One region of the Novosphingobium mangrovi genome, then DNA from elsewhere that is predicted to be linked to it. Evidence: riboswitches for the same ligand, from Rfam matches in the RefSeq annotation. Region 1 holds a riboswitch; the other holds the start of a gene.
What was found. A riboswitch is a leader RNA that binds a small molecule or an ion and turns the genes downstream of it on or off. The one in region 1 is predicted to bind thiamine pyrophosphate.

Region 1 (4,414 bases):
GCTCGAACGTCCCGGACTTGGCCGACGCGACCTGATGGAGCTTGCCCGCGCGGACTAAGCCTCTGGACACACGTGCGCGCTTGGCTCAGTCTCCCCTCCATAAGACAAAGGGGGAGATGCGCATACGATGCCAGATCTTGCACTCGCGCCGGCCTGGACGGCGATTTTCCTGGGGCTCTTCGCGCTCTTCGCCGGGATCGGGGAACTGCGCCAGCCCGGCCACTGGCACAAGCTGATCGGCGAGATCGTCGGCTCGCCCGCGCTGCAGATGGTGACGGGCCTTCTGGAACTGTTCCTGGGCGCGGTGATCTACCTCGCCAATCCCTGGGCCTCGCCCGACTGGCTTTCCAGCACGATGAGTGTGGTCGGCGGGCTCATGTGCATCGAGGCGCTGATGGTGCTGGCCTTCTCGGACGTCTACATGGCTTTCTGGCTGCGTCGCTTCGGACCGCTCTCGCGCCTGTGGTGCACCTGTTCGATCATCATCGGCCTGGCGCTCATCGCGGCGGGGCTGTTCCACTTCGGTGTGTTTGCGAGCAGCTGAGGAGCGAAGAGGAATAGGGCTGGACGAGCGTCTGGGCGCGGTCCCACCCGGCGCGCAGCCAGGTCTCGTGCGCCTTGGGATCGGGTGGCAGGATCACCGGCATCGTCTCGCGGCCCTCGGCGCGCAGCGCGGCATTTGCCTCGCAGGTAAGTATGGCGAAGGCGGGCACCTCGCTGTCCTTCCAGACCCCGGCAAAGGCGAAGATCGGCTGGTCGGCGCAGGAGAGCCAGAGCTGGCGCCGCCTGCCGTCGACGGGAGAGGGGCGTCCCCATTCCATGAAGGCGGTCGCGGGCACCAGGCAGCGGAATTCGGGGTTGCGCAGGTTCCCTGTCCAGAACGGGCTGTCGAGGTTGCGCGCGGTCAGGATGCCGTGCGGGCGGGTGTCCATCGCCGATTGCGGGGGCATGACGCCCCATAGGCGCGGGATCATCCGGCGGGGCTGACGGGTACGGGGCATGGGGCCCGCGATTGCTTCTCGTCCCGCGGTGAGGACAGGGGCGAACTGGCCGGGGCCGACATAGCCTCCCGCCCAAGGGTCCTCGCGCGTGTCGGTCTCGAAAGCGCGGCCCACGGCGGCGGCGGGGGCATCGAGGCGGTAGAGCATCGTCATGGTCTTCGCGCGCATCGTCTCTTCCCGCGCACGGGTCAAGGCGCGCTGTGCAACGCTGCGTTAGGTGAATGGGGCCTTGTGTGGTACAGCTTCGGCGCGACGTCGAATTTTGTGACGGACTTTGCCGGTTGATAGGCGCCCGACCCCGGGCCCGTGCGTGTTTGCACGGGCAGGGCCATGGCGCACTTTGGGCGACGATCTCCATTCGAAAGATGAACAGACGCACCCTCCCGCGTGCATGTGGCACGGCGGGAGCCCATAGCTATTGCATTAAGGACATCACCATGCCCATCGGCACTGTCAAATTCTTCAACACCGAAAAGGGTTACGGCTTCATCGCTCCGGAAAACGGCGGCGAGGACAGCTTTGTGCACATCAGCGCGGTGCAGGCTTCAGGCCTGGCTTCGCTCGAGCAGGAACAGCGCGTTTCCTACGAGGTCGAGACCGGCCGTAACGGCAAGAAGGCCGCGGTGAACCTCGCGCTCGCCTGATCGGCTTGCACGTATCCCGGACCGGCCTTTGCGCCGGTCCGGTTTTCGCTCCGACCCGCCATTCCAACCCGAGGAAACCCGGAGCATGAGTGTAAGCTACAAGTTCGCTACCGAGCAGGCCGATGCGGCCGCGAGGGCCGCTGACGAGGCGGTTCTTGGCAATGTTCGCGAGCGCGCGCTGCGGTCCGAAACCGCCTGGCGCACGATGGCCTCGCAGGCCCTCAAGACCGAAGAAAGCCGCCGTCGGCGCGAAGAAGCTGCCGCCAGCGCACGCGACGAGGCCTGAGCCTTTTCGCACAGGCGCTATATAGCTGCCCCTCTGGACGCATCCGCAAAGCGTCCCTACCATCACACGTATCCCCGGGGAGCCAGCAGGGCGTTCGCGTCCACCGGCTGAGAGTTGTGGGTATGCTCCACAAGACCCGTCGAACCTGAACCCGTTAATACGGGCGGAGGGAGTGGACGGTGTGCCCGGAGCTCTACGCCGGAAATCCGTACTTCATCTCTCACGCCCTCGATCAGAGAGAAGCGTGTATGGCCGACATCAACAGCAAACTGGAAATCGGTGTGACCACCGGGCCCATCCGGGGCTCGCGCAAGATCCACGTTCCCGCACAGAGCAACCCCGCGATCCGGGTCGCAATGCGCGAGATCGACCTTGAACCCTCAAGTGGTGAGCCGCCGGTTCGGGTCTACGACACCTCGGGGCCCTATACCGACCCAGAAGCCACCATCGATATCTCCGCGGGGCTGGCCGCGCTGCGCCGCGATTGGCAGCTCGCCCGCGATGATGTGGAAGAGTACGCGCCGCGCGAGGTGAAGCCCGAGGACAACGGCATGACCGGGCCGGATCGTTCGGGCGGAGTGCCCGCGTTCCCGACCGCGCTTCGAAAGCCCCTGCGGGCAAAGGCGGGGGGCAACATCTCGCAGATGCACTACGCAAGGCGCGGCATCATCACCCCCGAGATGGAATATGTCGCCGAACGCGAGAACCTGGGCCGCGCGCGCCTTGCCGAGTATTCCCGTTCGGGCGAGAGCTTCGGTGCCTCGATCCCGGACTATGTCACGCCCGAATTCGTGCGCGACGAGGTCGCTCGGGGCCGCGCGATCATTCCCAGCAACGTCAATCACCCCGAATGCGAGCCGATGGCGATCGGGCGCAATTTCCTGGTCAAGGTCAACGCCAATATCGGCAATTCGGCTGTGGCCTCGGACGTCGCCAGCGAAGTCGACAAGATGGTCTGGTCGATCCGCTGGGGCGCGGACACGGTGATGGATCTCTCAACAGGCCGTAACATCCACGACACGCGCGAATGGATCATCCGCAATTCGCCCGTTCCCATCGGCACCGTGCCGATCTACCAGGCGCTCGAGAAGGTCGGCGGCGTGGCCGAAGACCTCAACTGGGACGTGTTCCGCGACACGCTGATCGAACAGGCCGAGCAGGGCGTCGACTACTTCACGATCCACGCCGGCGTTCGGCTTGCTTACGTACCGCTCGCGGCCAAGCGCCTGACCGGCATCGTCAGCCGCGGCGGTTCGATCATGGCCAAGTGGTGCTTGGCTCACCACAAGGAATCGTTCCTCTACGAGCACTTCGACGAGATCACCGAGATCATGAAGGCTTACGACATCGCCTACTCGCTCGGCGATGGCCTGCGCCCGGGCTCGATCTACGATGCCAACGACGAAGCGCAGTTCGCCGAGCTTTTCACGCTGGGCGAACTGACGAAGAAGGCCTGGAGCCAGGACGTTCAGGTCATGATCGAGGGCCCCGGCCACGTGCCGATGCACAAGATCAAGGAGAACATGGAAAAGCAGCTGGAAAGCTGCGGTGAGGCCCCGTTCTACACCCTGGGGCCGCTTACCACCGACATCGCGCCCGGCTACGATCACATCACCAGCGGCATCGGCGCGGCGCAGATCGGCTGGTACGGGACGGCGATGCTCTGCTACGTGACGCCCAAGGAACACCTTGGCCTGCCCGACCGCGATGACGTCAAGGTGGGCGTCGTTACCTACAAGCTCGCCGCGCACGCAGCCGATCTCGCCAAGGGGCACCCGGCCGCGCAGGTGCGCGACGATGCGCTGTCCAAGGCGCGTTTCGAGTTCCGTTGGCGCGACCAGTTCAATCTCTCGCTCGATCCCGACACCGCCGAGCTCTACCATGACCAGACGCTACCCGCCGAAGGCGCCAAGACCGCGCACTTCTGCTCGATGTGCGGCCCCAAGTTCTGCTCGATGCGGATCAGCCAGGAGGTGCGCGATTTCGCGGCGAGGCAGAATCAGGGCGCCGATGGCTTCCTTGCGGCGAGTGCCCCTCAGGCGGCAGGCGTTGCCGAGAAGGGCATGGAAGAGATGAGCAAGGTCTTCAAGGAGACCGGCTCGGAGCTCTACATGGGGCAAGGCGACCGGGAGCACGATTGAGGATCTGCGCGGTGCGTCCGACGTGGCGCGCCGATGCACAAACGCCCCGGCGTTCTCCCGCGATGTTGCCGCAGAGAGCCGGGGCGTTCCTTGTTCGGTAATCAGCCGACGAGCACCATGTCGTTCCCGCTGCGCGTGACCGCAGCCGTGGCGGCGGTGTGTACGAGCGCGGCTGCCCCGCCTGCGGTACGCTTCACGGAGACGGGGGAGGTCGCGGTGTTCAGAAGCGCGAGGCGTCCGGGAATGTTGTTGGGGATGCGTAGCTCACGCGTTGCCGAAAGTGCGCCAGCGATCGTCACATAGGGCGCGGCGGTCAGGGCGGGCCAGGAGGAGAGCGTGGAG
Region 2 (4,414 bases), on a different contig from region 1:
GTTGCTGTAATCCGTCACGAAGCCTGCGAGGGATAGGCGCACGTGCCCTTCGGCAAGCTGGCCCTTGATACCCGCTTCCAGCGACTTGACGGTTTCGGCGGCAAAGTTCGCGGTCCAGATGTCCGAGGGGCCCGGAAGCGGGTTGAAGCCGCCCGCCTTGAAGCCGACGCTGCCCGTCACATAGGCGGTGAAGTCGTTGCTGGGGTGCCAGGCGAGCGAGAGCTTGGGCTGCCACTTGTCGAAGGTCTGCGCGCGGCGGGCGGTGGTGGTGGTGGTGTCCGTACCGACCGTGTCTTCCTTGCGCCGGTCGCGGTCGTAGCGAAGCCCCAGTGTCGCTTCCAGCGTGGGCAGGACATCGTAGCTGGCCTGCGCGAAGAGGCCGATCTGGTTGCTCCGGGTCTCGGCGCGCTGCGGCTCGGCGCCGAACAGCAGCGGGCCCAGATCGTCGGTCCGGTCACGTTCGAGGCGCTGGAAGAACACGCCTGCGTGCCAGCGCAGCGGGCCGCTCCCTTGCGAGGTCAGCCGCAGCTCGGTGGTCCAGGCCTCGATGTCGACCGGCTGCGAGATCGGCTGAATGCCGTCCGGGAAGAGCGGCACGCCGTCCAGTGTGACGGGCGTATCGTGGCGGAAGTCGAGCTCTTCGGTGAAATCCTTGTGGTAGTTGTCGTAGCCGCCTGACCAGGTGAGCTGGAGCGTATCGCCCAGGTCCTGCGCGAAGCTCGCCTGCGCGCCCCACCACTTGCGCGCGAAGCGGCCCTCGAAGTCGCCCTGCGGATCGGTCAGGATCGCGCCGGAGAGGCGCCCGGCGTTGCGCCCCGTGACATTCTCGGACGAGATATAGGCCGCGCCGCCATCCTCGTCGGCCCAGGCAAGGCGCAGGTTGAGCGTGCTTGTCTCGGAGGTCTGGATCTTGGCTTTGAGGCGCAGGTTGCGGCTGGTGAAGCCGTCCACCTTCCTGTCGAGGTAGCTGTTGCGGATGAAGCCGTCGGAATTGCGGTAGGAGCCCGCCAGGCGCAGTTGCACGCGCTCGGAAACGGGCGCGTTGACGACACCGTCCGCGGTCCAGGTAAAGCCGTTGCCGATGCCCAGCGAGGCCATGCCGCCCGCCTCGTCGGAGGGATCGTTTGTGACAATGTCCACCGCGCCGCCCGAGGCCGAGCGCCCGAAGAGCGCGCCCTGCGGCCCTTTCAGGATCTCGACGCGCGCGACATCGTAGGTGCGCAGGGTGAAGAGCTCGGAATCGGCGAGCGCGAGCCCGTTGACGACGTAGGCAATGGAGGGTGACTGGTTGCGGTTGGTCGATACCCCGCGCACCGAGATCATGTTGGTGCCCGGGTCCTGATCGTTGATCAGGAACACGCCCGGCGTTGCGGCGATGAAGTCGTCTATCGTGGTCAGCTTGCGCCGGGCGATGTCGTCCTGCGTGTAGACCGTGATGGTGTCGGGGACCGCGATCTGCGCCTCGGGGCGGCCGCGCGCGGTGACGACGATGGGGTCCTCGCCTGCGGCCTCCTCGGCATGGGCGAGGGTGGGGGCGGCCAGGCCAAGGCCTGCGCCCAGAACGGTGAAGATGGTAGACGTACGTGTGGCGTGACGTGCGGCGCGTTGTCGCATGGTCCCTATTCCTCCGCCGGCATGAACCGGATCAGGTTCGCGGGTTTGCAGACTTTGCGCGGGAATGCGCCGTGATCCGCCTCTCAGCCCTGACAGCGCCAGGACACCCCGTGGGTTGATAATGCTCCGCGCTTAGGAAAACCGTGCGCCAGCGTCAATCGTTGCGCACAGCCTTGCGTCCGCCGCTCGTGTCAAGGCGGACACCATCGGAGCTGGACAGGCAAAGTCCCGGCTTGGAAAATCGCAGGATCGCACTATCCGTAACCGCGATGACAAGTTCCTCGACCAAGGCCCGGGATCGCGACGAAATCCTTGATGCGGCACGAAATGTTCTGGCCCGCGAAGGGCTGTACCATTTCAGTCTGCGTCTCGTTGCGAGAGAGGCGGCGATGTCTGTCGGCAAGATCCGCTACCAGATCGGGGACAAGGCCGCGCTGCTGGAGGCTGTCGTCGCGCGGGAATGCGAGATCATCGACGCGCGGCGTGACCAGTGGCGCGCGCAGCTGGCCCCTTGCCCCGAGCTGGACCCTGCCAGCGTGACCGACATCGTCGCGCAGGTCCTTGACGAGGTGTCACAGGACGGACGCGTTTCGGCCATCGTCATGGCCGAGATCTATATCCAGGCCCATCGCGATCCGGCACTCGAGCCGCTGCGCGCACGGTTGTGGGCGCACGACCAGGGGTTCTGGCAGGGGCTGTTCGAGGGCTTTCCCGAGGCCCGGGGACTGGTGCGCCGGATCGCGGGCTATGGCGTGGATGAGCGCGTCTTCAGTGGCCTCCTGGGGCAGAGGCGCGACTACCGGCTCCTGCGCCAGTCCACCTTGCGGGCGCTGCTGCGTCCTGCCGGGGCGCACGCTCGCAGTGCGGTGAGCGCATGGCATCTCCACCTCGTCGCGCAACTGGCCGGTCCGGCGCAGGCGGCGCTTGAGGGGGCGAGCGAGATCAAGGGCACCAAGGCCGTGCTGGCGGGGCAGATCGCCGACGCCATGGCCCGCGATGGGGTGGAGGCGATCTCGTTTCGCCAGATCGCCACATCGGCCGGGGTGCCACTCTCTACGCTCACGCACCACTTTCTCTCGCATCGCGACCTGATCCTGGGTGGTGTGGAGGAACTCTACCGGCGTATGCGCGCGTCGTTGGGGAAGCCCGGCGATGCGCGCGCAGGACGCCAGGTGCTGCTGCTGACCCACGAGATGGCGCTCGGCGCCCTGCGCGATCCGCGCCTCACGCCCTTCGCGATCGACATGCGGCGAAGGCGGGCGGAGAATGTCCACGCGCAGGTCGGCCCCCTGGTCGATGGCGAGGGGGACCGCGCACGCAGCCAGGCGTTCACCATGGCGCTGATCGGAGAGGCTATTGCTCTGGGGCATGAGGGCCAGCCGCCGGGCAGCGCCGCGTTTCCGGAACGGCTGTACCAACTGGCTCGCGATTAGGCAGAACATCTGTGCTAATTGTGAATTATATGGCTAATATTTGACAGTACAGGTGTCTTAAAACGGCAATGGCCCACTTCTATCGGGCGCTCCTGACGCACAACAGGGACGCCCGATATGCACGCCTTTGATTCTTCCAGATTGCCTCTTCGCCTTGCCACGGTGCTCCTGGCCGGGAGCGCCCTTGTCTCTTCACTGCCCGCCATGGCGGCCGCCGGCGAGCTGGCCGAGGATGCCGAGGTCGTGCCCGGCCAGCTGAGCGAAATCACCGTGACCGCGCAGCGCCGCGTGGAGAACAGCCAGGATGTGCCGCTCGCCATCAAGTCGCTCGATGCCGATGCTCTGGCGCAGACCGGCTACACCGACTTCACCGATATCCAGTACATGGTCCCCGGGGTGCAGTACGATCCCACCCAGGGCGCGGCCTTCCAGATCCGCGGCGTGGGCAGCCGCTCCTTCGACTTCTCGAACGCCAAGTCGGTGAGTGTCGTCGTCGATGGTGTCGTGATGGACGGCCAGCGGGCCAATGGCCTCATCGGCATCACCGACATGGCGCGCATCGACGTGCTGATGGGGCCGCAGGGCACCCTGTTCGGCAAGAACGCGACCTCGGGCGTGATCTCGGTGACGACCCGCAAGCCCGAACTGGGCGTCACCTCGCTGTCGGCCAGCGGCAGCTATGGCGAACATGACGAGCGTATTCTCAACGCAACCCTCAACGTGCCGCTGGGGCGCGACGTTGCCTTGCGCGTGTCGGGCTTCGATCAGGCTCAGGACGGGTTCGGGCGCAACGTCACGCTGGATCGCACGATCGGTTCGACCCATGAATACGGCGGCCGTGCGCGCCTGCTGGTCGATGCCGGACCGGACCTGGAGTTCATCGCGCGCGCGGACTTTGCCCGCCACTGGGATTCCAGCGTACGTACGCCTGCTGGCAACCAGCCCGAGAACGTGGCGCAGATGCTTGCCGAACTGGGCGTGTTTCCCGATGGACGCAGCGCCGACACCGCCGATGGCAGCTTTGGCGAGATCACGACGCGCGAATACGGCGGCTCGATGGAGGTAAACCTGGGCCTTGGCGAGCATCAGCTCAAGTCGATCACGGCCTATCGGGAAACCGCCTACGACAACTCGACGCCTGTAAACCTGCTCCCGCTGGACCAGTACGCCTACGTGCCGTTCAATCTGGGCGAGCTGGATACCAACAAGTTCAGCCAGGAATTCCAGCTGGCCTCGCCCACAGGCGGGTTCGTGGAATATGTCGTGGGCGCCTTCTACAACAAGCTGAACGCGCAGCAGACCCAGCTGCAGTGGGCGACGCTGGGCGCGCCTGTCTACGATGCGAGCGGGGACCCGGTCGCGCCGCT

Region 2: it holds a riboswitch for thiamine pyrophosphate, as region 1 does, so the genes downstream of both, MTR65_RS12135 (TonB-dependent receptor) here and thiC (phosphomethylpyrimidine synthase ThiC) in region 1, are expected to answer to the same signal.

What each region holds. Positions count from the first base shown of each region.
Region 1 is NZ_JALHAT010000012.1:32,841-37,254, reverse strand. Features, by position in the region: gene MTR65_RS08845 (phytoene/squalene synthase family protein) at 1-58, shown strand, start outside; gene MTR65_RS08840 (hypothetical protein) at 128-544, shown strand; gene MTR65_RS08835 (SOS response-associated peptidase family protein) at 498-1,169, opposite strand; gene MTR65_RS08830 (cold-shock protein) at 1,439-1,645, shown strand; gene MTR65_RS08825 (hypothetical protein) at 1,731-1,931, shown strand; TPP riboswitch at 1,997-2,121, shown strand; gene thiC (phosphomethylpyrimidine synthase ThiC) at 2,180-4,072, shown strand; gene MTR65_RS08815 (hypothetical protein) at 4,174-4,414, opposite strand, start outside.
Region 2 is NZ_JALHAT010000020.1:62,167-66,580, reverse strand. Features, by position in the region: gene MTR65_RS12135 (TonB-dependent receptor) at 1-1,614, opposite strand, end outside; TPP riboswitch at 1,606-1,735, opposite strand; gene MTR65_RS12130 (TetR family transcriptional regulator) at 1,884-3,047, shown strand; gene MTR65_RS12125 (TonB-dependent receptor) at 3,165-4,414, shown strand, end outside.